Regions from separate parts of the Paenibacillus sp. J31P13 genome, predicted to be linked through region 2. Evidence: riboswitches for the same ligand, from Rfam matches in the RefSeq annotation. Region 2 holds a riboswitch; the other holds the start of a gene.
The links. Region 2 has a riboswitch for FMN ahead of AC0YOD_RS21895 (DMT family transporter). Riboswitches for the same ligand answer to the same signal wherever they lie in the genome.
Positions count from the first base shown of each region.

Region 1: it holds a riboswitch for FMN, as region 2 does, so the genes downstream of both, ribD (bifunctional diaminohydroxyphosphoribosylaminopyrimidine deaminase/5-amino-6-(5-phosphoribosylamino)uracil reductase RibD) here and AC0YOD_RS21895 (DMT family transporter) in region 2, are expected to answer to the same signal.

Region 1 is NZ_JBWDNR010000002.1:323,483-331,571, forward strand. It holds gene AC0YOD_RS07640 (stage V sporulation protein AA) at 1-439, shown strand, start outside; gene AC0YOD_RS07645 (stage V sporulation protein AB) at 432-860, shown strand; gene AC0YOD_RS07650 (spore germination protein) at 886-2,559, shown strand; gene lysA (diaminopimelate decarboxylase) at 2,699-4,030, shown strand; gene AC0YOD_RS07660 (peptidylprolyl isomerase) at 4,084-4,515, shown strand; FMN riboswitch at 4,549-4,755, shown strand; gene ribD (bifunctional diaminohydroxyphosphoribosylaminopyrimidine deaminase/5-amino-6-(5-phosphoribosylamino)uracil reductase RibD) at 4,977-6,080, shown strand; gene ribE (riboflavin synthase) at 6,194-6,853, shown strand; gene AC0YOD_RS07675 (bifunctional 3,4-dihydroxy-2-butanone-4-phosphate synthase/GTP cyclohydrolase II) at 7,881-8,089, shown strand, end outside.
Region 2 is NZ_JBWDNR010000007.1:175,487-183,575, forward strand. It holds gene AC0YOD_RS21875 (TetR/AcrR family transcriptional regulator) at 1-377, shown strand, start outside; gene AC0YOD_RS21880 (DUF418 domain-containing protein) at 374-1,456, shown strand; gene AC0YOD_RS21885 (hypothetical protein) at 1,511-2,524, opposite strand; gene AC0YOD_RS21890 (RNA polymerase sigma factor) at 2,511-3,068, opposite strand; gene AC0YOD_RS21895 (DMT family transporter) at 3,296-4,255, opposite strand; FMN riboswitch at 4,376-4,525, opposite strand; gene AC0YOD_RS21900 (hypothetical protein) at 4,585-4,911, opposite strand; gene AC0YOD_RS21905 (methyl-accepting chemotaxis protein) at 5,177-7,237, opposite strand; gene AC0YOD_RS21910 (PhzF family phenazine biosynthesis protein) at 7,464-8,089, opposite strand, start outside.

The DNA.
Region 1 (8,089 bases), on a different contig from region 2:
ACGCGAGCGTGAGCCCGCTCTAACGGTTGAAGCATATGGTGACCCTCAAGTGCTGGTTATGATCGCGGAGAAGCCGGTTAAACCGCGTATTTCCATACTCATTCTATCGTGGCTGCTGTTATTTTTCGGAGCGGGGCTCGCTATTATGAATTTTCACACAGATGTCAGTATGAAGGAGGTACATATCCGGATTGTTGAGATCATTACCGGAAAACAAACTGAGCATCCCTTGTGGTTTCAAATCCCTTACTCTTTTGGAATTGGAATCGGTATGGTGCTTTTCTTTAACCATCTGTTTCGCAAACGATTCAATGAAGAGCCAAATCCGCTTGAGGTAGAACTCTATATGTATCAAGAAAATGTAAATGCTTATGTTATTGCTGATGAGATGCGCAAAAAATCGGATTACGATCAAACGCGCGACAACCGGAATGGTTAGTGCGCTCGCTAATGTTTTTGTTGCCTTAATCGGAGTAGCAGGGGGACTTGCTGTAGGTAGTGGTCTAGTCGCTCTGCTTATTGTGCTGGACTTGATTCCGAGACTCGCTCAAATGGCGAATGCATATCGCCTGTCTATTTGGTTCGAGACAGCAGTCATATTCGGCTCCTTGTTCTGGACATTTGCTGATTTTTTGGATTGGAATTTGTTCATGCCCTCTCAGGCTTTGCTGAGTGTCGTAGGTTTGCTCGATGGTATCTTTGTCGGCATGCTTGCAGCAGCATTGACTGAAGTCATGAATGTTCTTCCGATTTTAGCGAAAAGAATGAATCTATCTAACTATATGGTTTCACTCGTTATGGCAATGGTTTTTGGGAAAATAATCGGTTCGTTATTTGATTGGATCATTTATCAGTGGTGAAACAATTTAATTGGGGTGAAAACGGATGAAGGATCAACAAACAGGAGAAGGACAGGAAGATGGAAAAGAAGCCGCGCCTCCTTCTATAGGTATGTCGGATGAGCAGCAGCAACAGGATCAGGAGGAATCGGGATCTGCAGCGAAGTTCGTATATCAGAAGCGTAAGTCTAAGAGTAAGAGAAAAAGTGCGAGCGGGAGTAAGGAAGAGGATTCCTCTGAATCTGACAGTAAGGGGCATTCAGAAAAGATTCCAACTGATATCGAAGAAATTTTATTGCGATTAGAGAATGAAATTGGATATAAGAAGAGCTTAGACGTTGTCGTAAGAGAGATGACCTTTGGTGATAAACGGACGGCAATGCTCTGTTTGAATGGATTAGTTGACGGCAAGCTGCTGACCGATCTTCTCACGCGATTAACATACTTGCAGCCTGATCAAATTTCTGGACATGCCCTTCATTCTTTCCTTGATCTTTACGTGCCTGCGGCGCAGGTGGAGACAGAGAAGGATTGGAACAAAATGCTGACGAACGTATTGGCGGGCGGCACCGCGTTATTTATTGAGGGTGAAGAGAATGTTCTGTTAATTGATGCAAAAAATTTCCCAACACGCGGCCTCGAGGAGCCTTCTCTGGAAAAAGTAGTACGAGGAAGCCGTGATGGATTTGTAGAAACATTGATGGTCAACATTTCACTTGTAAGAAGAAGACTGCGTGATCCGCAGCTGAGATACGAAATCATTCAAGTAGGAGACCGTACCCAAACAGATGTATGTATCGCTTATATTGATGATATTGTTGATAAAGAGCTGCTTAAATCAGTAAGGGATAAGATCAGCATGGTGAAGATTGACGGCTTACCGCTTGCGGATAAGCAACTGGAGGAGGCTACGGTTAAGCGAGGCTGGAATCCATTCCCCCAAGTGCGCTATTCCGAGAGGCCGGATACAGTTGCAGCTCATTTGCTAGAAGGCTGCATTGCAGTATTCGTAGATACTTCGCCAAGCGTTATGACAATGCCGACGACGTATACTGATCTCGTTCAGCATGCTGAGGAAAATCGTCAAACACCGTTTATCGGAACGTATTTGCGCTGGGTTCGATTTATCGGTATTTTTGCTTCGCTGTTCATGCTTCCTCTATGGCTGCTCTTCGTCATGCATCCAGAGTTAAAGCCACCTATGCTTGAATTTCTAGGACCGACAAAAACGGGAAAGCTTCCTTTGGTTGTTCAGTTTTTGCTGGCAGAGATTGGGGTAGATTTACTCCGAATGGCATCCGTTCATACGCCTACCTCTCTTGCTACAGCCATGTCACTCGTTGCTGCCATATTGATTGGAGATATTGCCGTTCAAACGGGGGTTTTTGTCAATGAAGTTATTTTGTATATGGCTATAGCTGCTATCGGGATGTTTGCTACGCCAAGCTATGAGCTGGGGTTAGCAAACAGAATTGTAAGGCTGGTTCTCATCGTTGCGGTGTCAGCATTTGGGCCTCCAGGATTTGTCGTGGCAACGACGGCAATCTTGCTTTTGCTTATTTGCGAGCGTTCTTTCAATCGTCCGTATTTTTGGCCGCTTATTCCATTTGACTTCAACGCTGTGGTTGGATTGTTAATTCGCAAACCGGTTCTCCATAACCGGTCTCGACCGACCATTTTGAAGCCGCAGCAGAGCGATAGAATGCCTCAAACGGATTAGATTCACAAAAATGCAAATGAAATGTGGATTTATCCATTTCTCAAGAGGATAGATTGCGTTATACTGTTGCTATTGATGCAAATTCTATCCATTCTATCTGTATATGTGTACAGTTAGAAGAAAGCTGAGGGAAAATTATATGTACCTGCATGGAACTAGTGAAATAAACAAGAATGGCCATTTAGAAATTGGAGGCTGTGATGTAGCTGATTTGGCTAATCAGTTTGGCACTCCGCTATATATTGTGGACGAGGCTCTTGTACGTAAGCGCGCAAGCGAGTATGTTGAGGCTTTCAAAGCATCTGGACTTAAGTTTCAAGTGGCTTATGCAAGTAAAGCATTCAGTGTAATGGCGATGTGTGCGATTGCTGAACAAGAGGGACTATCGTTGGACGTTGTATCTGACGGTGAACTATATACAGCTATGCAAGCTGGATTCCCAGTTGAACGGATCCATTTCCATGGGAACAACAAAACGCCAGATGAAATCAACATGGCGCTTGATGCTGGCATCGGATGTTTTGTTGTTGATAATTTTATGGAATTGCAGCTTTTGAATGCACTTGCTGGTGAGAAAGGCAAGAAAGTAAACATACTTCTTCGTATTACTCCGGGCGTTGAAGCACATACACATGATTATATTTCAACAGGTCAAACGGATTCCAAGTTTGGTTTTGATCTTGGTAATGGTGCTGCAAAGAAAGCCATTCAAGAAGCTATGACTTTGACTAACCTGATTGTTCTGGGTGTTCATTCCCATATTGGCTCACAAATCTTTGAAGTAGAAGGCTTCCGTATGGCTGTTGATAAAGTTGCTGACTTTGCAGTAGCTGTTCGTAACGAGCTTGGTCTTACGTTCAAAGTTATTAACCTTGGCGGCGGTTTTGGTATTCGCTACGTTGAAGGCGATACTCCACTTCCAATTAGCGAGTATGTTGCTGCAATTACGGGCGCAATTATTACAAACTTCACGAAAGCAGAATTTCCGCTTCCAGAGATTTGGGTTGAGCCAGGCCGCAGTATGGTTGGAGATGCCGGTACTACTTTGTATACGGTTGGTACAAGCAAAGATATCCCAGGTGTACGCAAATATATTGCTGTTGACGGTGGTATGACGGACAACCCTCGCCCAGCTCTTTACCAATCACAATATGAGGCAGTACTCGCAAACCGTGCCAATGATCCGATTGAAGAAACGGTATCCATTGCTGGTAAATGCTGCGAGAGCGGAGATATGCTCATTTGGGATTTGGAATTGCCTAAGGCGAAAAATGGCGATTTACTTGCTGTTTTCTGTACAGGTGCTTATAATTATGCAATGGCGAGCAACTATAACCGCATTCGTCGTCCGGCTGTCGTTTTTGTTAAAGATGGTCAAGCCGACCTTGCAGTTAAGCGTGAATCGCTTGAAAATATCGTATGTAATGACGTAATTCCGGCAAGACTTCAAAAATCTCCCCTTGCGAAATAAGGGCGATATTGGTAACGTAGTCTTATTCGGATAAAAGAAAGGTAGATGCAGCAATGGCAAAACAAGCAAAAATCACACTAGCAAACGGCGGAGAAGTCGTAATCGATCTATTTGATCAAGACGCGCCAAACACAGTAGCAAACTTTGAGAAGCTTGCTTCAGAAGGTTTTTATAACGGCCTAACATTCCACCGTGTTATTCCAGGCTTCGTCGCTCAAGGCGGCTGCCCGAATGGTACAGGTACTGGCGGCCCTGGCTACCAAATCGATTGTGAAATCAACCCTAACAAGCATGAGCGCGGCTCTCTAGCTATGGCACATGCTGGTCGCAACACAGGCGGCAGCCAGTTCTACATTGGCTATGCTCCACAACCGCATTTGGATGGCGGACATACTGTTTTTGGTAAAGTAACAAAAGGTATGGAGTTTGTTGATGCTTTCAAAGGCGGAGACAAAATGGAAAAGGTTGAAGTAGAAACGATTTAATGTTAAGATACTAACTATAAATATGTAAGTGCAGCTTTCCTTCGGGGTAGGTGAAATTCCTAACCGGCGGTGATCAAGTGGTGCAAGGGGGATGGGATTCCATTTTCCTTGCATTTCTTGTCAGTCCGTGACCCGGTCTAAATGTTTTTCTTATGGCATGAGCTAATAGAAATCATTTGGAACGGTGGACCTGGTGTAACTCCGGGACCGACAGTACAGTCTGGATGGGAGAAGGAGCAGCTTCGACAGCTAATTTATTCATGCTTATTTGTATGTGTTTATTTTCACATACACAATAGGCTTGTTTATTTAGCGTATTTTACGAACCGAGATCGTTTTTTCAACGATGTCTAAGTGGACGGCAATTAATGCCCACTACGTTTATCGGTTTTGTCGTAGTTCTCAAATTCATTCTCTCATCACCCCTTTCGGTCAGCATGCCGATAGGGGTGTTTTTGTTTTTGGACATATTAAACGATGAATATTACATGCAGCTTGCCTTAGACATGGCGTCAAAAGCATCTGGCCAAACCGATATCAATCCAGTCGTTGGTTGTGTGGTTGTGAAAGATGGACGCATTGTCGGAATGGGAGCTCACTTGAAGCGCGGAACAGGTCATGCTGAGGTACACGCCTTGGCGATGGCTGGTGAAGAAGCAGAAGGTGCTACCGTATATGTAACACTGGAGCCATGCAGTCATTTTGGCAAAACACCGCCGTGTTGCGAAAGAATTATTGATGCGAAAGCAGCGAGAGTAGTCGTGGCAAGCGAGGACCCTAATCCGCAGGTTTCTGGCAGAGGAATAGCTAGACTGCGTGAAGAGGGTATCGATGTAACAGTAGGTGTATTGGAACAAAAATCACAGCAAATGAACGAAAAATTTAATAAATATATTACGACCAAGCTTCCATTCGTCACTTTAAAAACAGCCAGCACGTTGGATGGCAAAATCGCGTCACACACTGGTGACAGCCGCTGGGTTACCGGAGCAGAAGCTCGCGAGCAGGTGCACACCCTTCGTCATCAGCATGATGCCATCATGGTTGGTATTGGAACTGTTTTGGCAGATGATCCATTGTTAAATACACGGGCTAGTGTCCCTGCAATTGATCCAGTCCGTATCATTGTTGATTCTTCACTTCGACTGCCTTTGGATGCGCGGGTTGTAACCGATCGTACTATACGGACGATCGTACTGACATCAAGTCAAGCGGATTCCAATAAACACATTGCTTTGAAAGACGCAGGCATCGAAGTTATTGCTTGCGGTGCAGGTGCAAAGGTTGATCTCCACGAAGCGATGAAGAAGCTTGGAGAGCTTGAGATCGGCTCGATCTTGCTTGAAGGCGGCGGTCAATTAAATGGAGCTATGCTGGAAGCGGGACTCATCGATAAAATCATACTCTACTATGCAACAAAAATAATTGGTGGAGCAGATGCACCAGGCACCTTTACCTTTGCCGGCATCGAGAAAATGGCAGATGCCATTGAACTGGATCGCGTAAAAGTAGAAATGGCAGGTGCTGATATCTGCGTATCTGGTTATCCTATTTATAAGAAATAGAGTTTATGAGGTGGGTTTGCGACCGCAAGCCCTAGCTTATGCTTACGAAGTGACAAACCTTAGCTTATGCTTACGAAGTGGGTTTGCATTCGCAAACCCTTTAGGAGGAAGCCATGTTTACTGGATTGGTTGAAGAAATGGGACAGATGAAAGGGATAACCAAGCAAGGTGAGGCGATGCGGCTCGTTATTGGAGCAACTCATGTAACAGAGGGTGTTATGCTCGGCGATAGCATATCGGTTAACGGTGTTTGCTTAACTGTAACATCATTTGATCGAGCTTCCTTTGCAGCAGATGTTATGCCGGAAACCTATCGGAAATCAAGTCTTCACGAGCTTCGTCCCGGTGATCGCGTGAACTTAGAACGCGCTATGCAAGCGGGTGCTCGCTTCGGTGGGCATATCGTTCAAGGACATATCGATGGGACTGGGCAAATTATTAATCGCGAGACAGATGCTAACGCAGTTGTCTATCGGGTAAAAATAAATGATCCGAGCATGCTGAGATATGTCATTCCCAAAGGTTCCATTACGATTGACGGGATAAGCCTCACAGTAGTTGACACATCAACAAATGATTTTACTGTATCCATCATTCCGCACACACTAAGTCAAACTGCCCTTCAGCACAAGCATGCGGGTGAAAAGGTCAATATCGAATGTGATGTCATAGGCAAATATGTTGATCATCTGCTTCATTTCAAGCAACCCGAAGCTGTTGATTCTAAATCTAAACTAACTACTTCATTTTTAATGGAAAATGGATTTTTATAAATTAAATATTATCTTCAAATGCTGCTTTCACTTGTTCCTGCAGAACATGCGACGTAGTGATAGCATCAAATTCTGAAACTAATGCTAGTCTTGTCTGTTGTTTTGCGTTATTAGTGTCATAATTTGAAGTAAAAGCCTTAAAATCACACTTATCGGATTACTAACACGCCACTTAATTTCAACATATGACACTAAAGTGTTCTATTTCATCTTCAAACTATCTATAAGTGCAAATTATGAAACTAAATGAGCAAAAGGTTAGGTTAAGTGAAGTTAGTGATTGGTGTGTAGTAGACCAAAAGTTATAAATTTGCCTCAATCGTATCACTAGCACCAATACAGCACCAATAGCACGATAAGCATCAAACGTACAATACAGCACCGATAGAACGATAAGCATCATACGTACAATACAGCACCGATAGCACGATAAGCATCAAACGTACAATACAGCACCAATAGCACGATAAGCATCAAACGTACAATACAGCACCAATAGCACGATAAGCATCAAACGTACAATACAGCACCAATAGCACGATAAGCATCAAACGTACAATACAGCACAGATAGAACGATAAGCATCAAACGTACAATACAGCACCAGTAGCATGAAAAGCATCAATCGCACAAACATAGCACCAATATCACCAAAAGTAATAAAACCCAAAGTTAGCGTGTCCCGCAGGGACGAAAGCGAGCTAACGCATAACATTACTCAAAACAATCCCTGTGTGCGCCACGTTAGTCCAATTGCAGGTGTCCAGAGGACGCAGTCCTCGGAGCCCTCCCTTGGAAGGGAGGGTTTGGGTGGGTTCGAAATGTTTTTGAAGCTTGGAAAGCTTGGTTAACCAAAGAAGATTTAAAAAATACCTTTGAAGTCATGGTTAAGATCCTTGAATGGTATGAAAAGAGACCTTAAAAGGAATGGTAGAAAAAACCTTAAAGAGTATGGGTAAATGCCTTTGAAGGATAAGTAGGAATCCCTTAACAGGGAGCTGGGTAGCACAAAGGAGGGAATTCCCATATGCACAATACAGATAAAAACGTATTTGATTCAATTGAAGATGCATTAAATGATTTGAAGCTAGGGAAGCCGATTATCGTTGTGGATGATGAGGATCGCGAGAATGAGGGAGATCTCATTGCGCTTGCCGACAAAACAACGCCAGAAGTGATAAACTTTATGATTTCGGAGGCGCGCGGATTGGTATGTGTTCCCATTACGCAGGAGCG
Region 2 (8,089 bases):
ATATCAGTGCTTACTCGAAAGACAATTTTAAAGAAAAGTTTATTTCAGATGGACTTAACATGATTAGCATCCAGAATGAAGATATGTATTATGCTCGTATCATGAATCAGTTCCAAGCACTGAGCTATAGAGACCCCAAGTATTCTCAAAAATTGATTGAAAGCTTGGACGGTTATACGACGGGCTTTGCCCAGTTGTTACGCCATGGTGTTTCAATTGGCGTTATCGAGGATCGTCATGTGCTTCTTCATGCCCAAATGCTCACCATGATTATTGACAGCATGGATAACTTTATCAGCTACGGCTTAGAGTATGCCTATGAGGACATATGGACTAAAACCGTACTAACCGTCTTGGAAGGAGACCCGCGGAAATGAACCTATCTTCGACGCCTCGTATAACTGCTCTCGATTATGCAAGAGCCTGGGCGATTTTCGGAATGATTATCGTTAACTATAAGCTTGCAATGCTGGCAGAGAACGATGGTTCAGAATGGTTGAGAGCAATAGCGGGTCTATTCGAAGGGAGAGCTTCTGCTTTGTTTGTCATACTGGCAGGCATAGGCGTATCATTAATGACCGCAAAAGCAAGAAGCTCGAGGGATAAGGAGATCATTCGTCAAAGCCGTCACTCCCTGTACCGACGATCCGTTTTCCTACTTGTAGTCGGCATACTTTTGTTGTTAACCGGCTGGACTGCTGACATTTTACATTATTACGCGGTATTCATGCTTGCAGCTTCCGTATTGATTACCTTATCCGATAAAAAAATAATTGTTCTGTCCGCAATTATTTTGCTGCTATCTCAGCTTGGATTGATCCTGTTTGATTACAGTAAAGGCTGGGATTCAAGCTTTCACGTATATATGGACTTTTGGACGGGAAATGGATTTATACGCAATCTTGTATTTAATGGCTTCCATCCTATCTTTCCTTGGGCATGCTTTTTTCTATTTGGTATGTGGATTGGCAGAAAGCGTTGGCTAATCAGGGAAAAACAGCCGCGGCTTCTGCTCTATTCGTTATCAGGGACAGTGATTTTCGAGGCAATATCCTATTGGCTTATCAATTGGACCTCACCTGTACTAGACAGAGAATCTGCTGCCTATCTCTTTACGACAAAGCCAATGCCTCCCACGACCCTTTATGTTCTCTCTGCAACATGCTCGGCTGTAGCCATTATTTCAATCAGTATTTTTATAGTTGATAAATTCGAGAAATCCCTTCTAACCAAAGCGATCATTCATACCGGTCAGCTATCTTTATCACATTATATCGGGCACATTATAATTGGATTAGGTTTTCTTGAGACAATTAATTATTTGGAAAATGGAAAGCTGTCTTTCGCAATCGCATACGGCTGTGCTTATTTCATTATTGCCATCGTTTTTTCGCATGTTTGGAGAAAATGGGTGAAGAGGGGTCCGGTAGAGATGATTCTCAGAAAAATATGCTGAGTCGCTTTTGACAGCTGCACGCTTACTATAGCAAAGGCGCATGTATCTAAATCATTATTTTATTTCCGATACGACTGTGCCTTTGTTAATATCTTCTAAGCTATAGCCAAGCATGCTCCACTTATTATCTTCAAAATGATAACTCGTTACCAGTATGGCAAGAGAATTCAGTTGTAAATTTCCAAACCAGATCAATCTTTTCGTTTTTAAAATATGGTCTTCCACATCAATTGATGAAATGGGATCCACATTCACTGCATTTGATCCTTTTAATAAGGTGGCATCGAGTTCTTTTAACTGATCTTCAGCCATTTGCACAGTCCAGCTGCGTTTATCCCCAGTAGAGATCATATTAAAGTCATTGCTGGATGGACGAAAGGTTACGGTATAGTTTGTATTTATCTCCTCAGGTAACGGTGCTTCCTTATACTGCCCTTTGTCTTCCACGTATATATGAAGGGCATGAGCACCCAATCCGCCGTTTGCATTCTCATCCGTCTCCAAGATGATGTCTGAGTTCCCATCTGCCGTTATATCAGTCACATGGATATCAACCGGATTCATCACATACCCATCAACGAAAAACTTCTGGATCAGCTTTCCTTTCGCGTCCCAAATCCCTAGATAATCTGTATTTCCCTGTTCTGTTGTAAGGGGAGCCTGTACTAGGGCGATGGTTGCTCCCTTCATAGAATCAAGCAAATCCTCTTTCTTGCTTATTAGAATTTCAGCGCCCTCTTCTATCGTTAGTCCTTCTACAACGTGGAATTTTTCTGATTCTTGATTGGTAGTGACCAGCATAGACGTTTTAGAATCCGATGGGCTGATCTTATCCATCGTGCTCCATCCAGCCAATAGACTCCTTAATTGATCTCCATTTACTAGGATCATTATTAATGCAAAAGTGATTACCGCTCCACTGCCGATCATTGGAGTCAATCGCTGAAACCGGCTCTTTTTCTTCAAAAGGCGCTTCTCAACGTGCTCCATCCATTTGTTGTCGGAGCTTTCGTTAGCAAATGGAGGGTCTATTAAATCCGTTTCCCAATGAAGTTCAGCTTTCCCCATAGAACACCTCATCCTTTCCTTTGTACATTTCATTCACTTTATTTCTTGCTCTGTGCAGCCTCACCTTTACTGCCGATTCAGAGATCTGCAGCAAGGCTGCTATTTCTGCTATGGATTGTTGATGGTGTACATATAACGTAATGACTTCTCTAAGCTTAATAGGCAAACTCAAAACCGCCTTCCAAGCGTCCTTTAAGCCTAGCTGTTCAAAATATTCTCTCTCAGCCGAGGGATTGCTGCCTTTTTCTATGATGTAATCGACTAGGGTCACTTTACGTAAAAAAGCTGATCGCCGATAATCAACTGCAATGTTGCGAGTAATGGAAAACAACCATGTCTTCACAGAGGATTCTCCACGAAACGTATCTAGTTTATCGTAAGCTCTCACAAAAACATCTTGTCTAATGTCATCTGCCAGGCTTCGTTGACGTGTTAAGGAGAAAGCAAAATTCCACACATCTTGTCCATACTGTATCATTAGATTTTGCAAAATTTCATTTTTATTATGTCCGCTCGATAAATACTTTAAGTATTCAAAACCCATCTTGCTCACCCCTCATGAATCAGACGTTTGAACGGTAAATAGGTTACATTTATAGGAAATGTTTTTCCTGTGTCTGACTACTTCATGAAATAGAAAAAGAGGAGCTGCTGGTTAGCAGGCTCCTCTTCTATCACGCACTATTTTTGTTGAGCGATATTTATATATCATGCATCCAGCATGTTCATAATAAAACGGTTCCGGTAGACTCCCTTAAGAATTATGGCCGATTACTCGCCTTTACTGCGGGTCATGAGCCACAAAACCAACCAAATAAGGATGAAGCCTAGAAGCTGGCCTACAGTCAGCTTCTGACCAAATACCAACCAGTTCATGCATACGCCCACTGCTGGAAAAGCAAGCTCTGCAAGCGTCGCAAAGAACGCCTTGGTTGACGCCAGCCCCTTGTAATAAAGAAGCATGCTGACTAATCCGGGTATAAAAGCCTGAAATAACAGGTTCACTGCAATCATCGTCAGCGCACTGCCTGATCCGCTAATATTCCAAGCATCCCCGCTTACCAAAAGAACGACGGAAATCAACGGAATAGCCATCAAGAAACGAAGGGAAGTGACGACAGGGAAGTCTAATTTTTTTTGAAGCAGAAACTTACCCATGACGGTCGATCCGCCCCATAAGACAGCCGCTAGGATAGAGAACAAACAGCTTAGTGTACCTAAATCCTTTAGGCCCATCTGGGGTGAATTAAATCCAAACGTCAGAAGATAAGTACCTAGAAGTGCGAACACGATATAGGTTGAAAAATTTTTAGGCAGCGTTTCTTTAAGCATCACACGAGCTAGGATAATAGCAAACAACGGCTGTAATTTCTGTAATAACAAAACGGCATTTGCATTGCCATGAGAGAAGGCCGCAGTAAATAGTATGGTAGCAATAGCCGATCCGCCCCAAGAGATGAAGAGCAATGCGCCAATGACCGCTAGCGATAGTTTGCCAACCAAGGTCTTTCGGTACTTAATCAGCACCGGCAGGGCGTAACAAGCCAATAAAAGATGCTCAATGAACACAATTTGTGTAGAGGTCATACTTTTCAACAATAAAATACGGAAGAGAGGGTCTAACCCCCAAAGCGCAGCTCCTAGCGCCACATACCAAATCCCATTAATACCGCTGGTACGCGAAGAAAGCCAATTCCCGCGTTTACTTTCTAGCTTCAATGCATTTGCCAATCCAAAAACCTCCTAAGGAATTTTGAATTGAACCTTCTGAAAAAGACGAAGCCCCCGTGATAAATCAACGGGGGCATCGACAAACAGACTAGTTGAAAATTGAATTTTCAACAAGCTGTTCTTCACCTTCTCCCATCCGGACTATACCGTCGGCCTTGGAATTTCACCAAGTCAGTCCCAACCTATACAGGCTGAGAGTCGCGGGCTTAAGATACAAACGATCGTATCCTTACCGCCGGTAGGGAATTTCACCCTGCCCCGAAGGTTCATATTCTATAAGATTGAATATTAACATGATTACAGTTTGGCTGGCAATAATCTAAGATAATTTATTTTTTGGCAGCACTCTTATAATGCTCGATTAAATGCTGTAATTCCATCTTCCAAATACCATCTTCTTTCTTTAAGCCGTATGCTACTTTATCCGTAAACGTGCCAACACTTACCGTAATCGTTACAGCTAAAGCATCCTCCTTAGCCGTTTCCTCTTCCACGTCTATGGAATCATAAAATCTAAATCGCACAGCCACATCTTGATCATGATTCATGAGGAAATCATAATACTCTTGTCTAAAAGTGTCTGGATCAGCCAATAAACCATTATTATAGGTGAGAGGATATATGATAGCCGTATCACCATAAGCAACGGCATTCATATAAACCTGTTCGATTCATATGGTCTCCTTTTGTTTAGCGTCATTAACTTTCAAACTCAAACTTACCAAACTTTACCATACTATGTTTTGTGTTACTACATTAACTTCTCGATCAGCGAAGGTGAATCTCTATGTTTATCACAAAAAAAACCTCCCTATGTATGGAGGTTTTTTGCATCTAAGCAACCTTTTCACTCATTTAATTTCTTCAATGGACTCACGTAATAATGAGACTCAGCAGAAACCTCAAATTCCGTCCACAACCCTATTTAACTTTAAATTTTGATGCTTCCACGGCAAGCCCATTTGTTAGTTGATCAATCGTTTCTACCATGTCTGCGAGACGCTGCACGGTTGCCGATTGCTCTTGCATAGTAGCTGTTACTTCCTCAACGGAAGCTGATACCTCTTCGCCTGATGCTGAAAGATTCTGAGCCGACTCAAGGACCTCGTCCTTATCCCTTTCCATATCAGAAACATCATTTGCCATAGCCTTGATTTGTTCGTTAATATCCGTCACGTTCTCCAGAACGGTTGTAAAGGCTTGTTGCGTTTGTCCTACAAACTCATCCTGCTTAGCGGAAATATTTCTAATTTCTTTTACGCTTTGATTATTTTCCGCCACATACATTAAGTTTTGATTGATAATAGCATTAATTTCACTGGATTGCTTGGAGCTTTGTTCAGCAAGCTTACGAATCTCAGCAGCAACAACTGCAAATCCTCTGCCATGCTCCCCTGCTCTTGATGCTTCAATGGAAGCATTTAAAGCAAGCAAGTTCGTTTGTTTTGCAATTTCGCTGATTGCCCCTGTAATTTTACTAATATTCGTTGAGCTTTCCTGAAGCTTCAAGGTTATGGCTGAAATGTTGTGAACCTCTTGTTCATTTTTCTTGTTGATTTCAATGAGGTTTGTGACCATTTCATTGCTGGTATGAAACACCTCTACAATCTCTTCTGCGCTTTCTTTCATGGATTGAGCCTTTTCATTCATAGCAACAAACTTCTCGCCAAAGCCATAAAATTTATCTACGATGTGCTCGGTATCATTGGATTGTGATTCCATTGCTTTTGCAATTTCCATTGATGTAACCGTCGTTTCATTACTCGACTGAGCGGTTTGTTTCGATGTCTCATCCAGTTCTTTCGTGCTGACATTTAAAATCGAAATCGACTTGTTCATATTAGAAATCAGCTCATTATTTTGTCTTACCATACTATTGAAGCTATCAGCCAAGTCCTTAAACTCACTGTCAAACTTACCGCTTGCCGTTACCGTCAAGTCCCCGGAAGCAAGCTGCTTGAACAATTGGGTAAGCTTTAGGATTGGATTTGTAATATTGCGAGACAATACAATTCCTGCTCCAATAGCGACTGCAATAGCTATAATCGTGATCATGATCATTTGCGTGAGCATGGCATTAATGGGACGATTAATATCCGAGTAGCTATCTATAATGGAGACCGTCCAATCCGCATTTGGAATGATGTTATATCGCACGTAATCGGATGCTAAATCAACATCACCCTGTATGATTTCCTCAAGAGCAGTCTGTTTCATGATCCCGTCCAGCTCTGGGTCATCCACTTTTTTACCGACTCTTGTATCATCCACAGAGTTGTAGAGAACCGTTCCGCCTCGACTCGATATCTCTATTTTTCCATTTTTATTTATTTTAATATTTCCGAGTTTATCAATTAAGAACTTACTGTGCACGGTCGAAGCATAGACTCCAATAACCTTATCATTTTCATCCTTGATTGGGTGTGAGAATGCAACAAGCTGTTTGCCGCTGCTCTCTGATACGAAAGCATCACTTATAAAATTTTCGCCTTTCATCGCTTCAATAAAATATTCACGATCTGCACGTGATTGTCCAATCGTATAGTCATCGGTGCTCGCAACGATGATCCCCTGCATATCTATTACGATAAACGAATCATTCCCTTTTGTACCTTGAAAGCTTTTTGCTAAAATAGTATTCGCTTTTTTGAAATAAGGATTGGCATCCGAAAGATATTCATAATCTGACATCGTAGCTTTTTCTCTAAGCTTCAACATATCTAGAAACGTATTATGTACAGAAATCAGATATGCAGCTTGATCCTGAAGCTGAACGGCCGTATAAAGACCTTCCCCGATTCGATCGGCATTCCCTTTGATTTCATCCTTACTTTTTTGCAACAGCAGGTTTGATCCGAGCTGATAAATAGTTGCGGAAGAGGCTAACAACACGACAACTACTAAAAAGCTAATCAGTAAGGGCAATTTAATACGCATAGACATATTACGAATTCGATTGATTATTTCACCTTTTTTGCTCATGATGTCTTCTCTCCAATGTTTAGATTTCTTCTATATTTTTCTCTTTGACCACTTATCTATATCGGAATAAATGGAAAGATAATGAATAGTTGCTTGATTCAAGCTGACAGAGTATATGGGCAGAATAAGAAATCATGGTACAAAAAAAAGCGGGTATTTGATTATCGCTATTAACGATGATCACATGCCCGCTTTTCAAACTATCATAATCACATAAAAAAAACGATTATATCAAAACTTCAAATTCATTAACATAGACAGCATTGCCTGTAATCGCAATGACATTCGAGTTTGTCACGGTTACGCCGATTCTGCCATCCCTTCCGATTTCCTGTCCTTGTTCAATCCATAGATTTAATGTAGAGGGTGACTCCTTAGGCGCCTTGGATATATACCTTTCATAATAAGCTCCCATTACACCAGAAGCCGTGCCCGTAACAGGGTCCTCGATCGTACCCGAAAAAGGCGATGAGAAATGACGAGCATGCATATGTGCATGTACATCATAGGTTTCCAAACAAAAAGGATGAATAGACGCTCTTGGCATTTCCTCTAAAATAGTTGGAAATTGTTTATTGTTTGGTTTCATTCGTTTGAAAGCAGCAAGGCTTTTTATTGGAATTAATAGTGTCCATATACCAGTACTGCCATATAAAGTCGGGAGCTCTGCGTCGATATCTCCTTCCTCAATTCCTATAGAAGATGCTAATGCTTGCATTGATCCATTAAAAGCTTTAAATTGCGGAGCTGCTTGCTCCATTGTTATGTAAAGATCGTCTTTTTCGCTTAATCTAATGGGTAAAATACCTGCTTTTGTTTCTATCGTAAAATCCCGTTTATCACCGAGCAGTC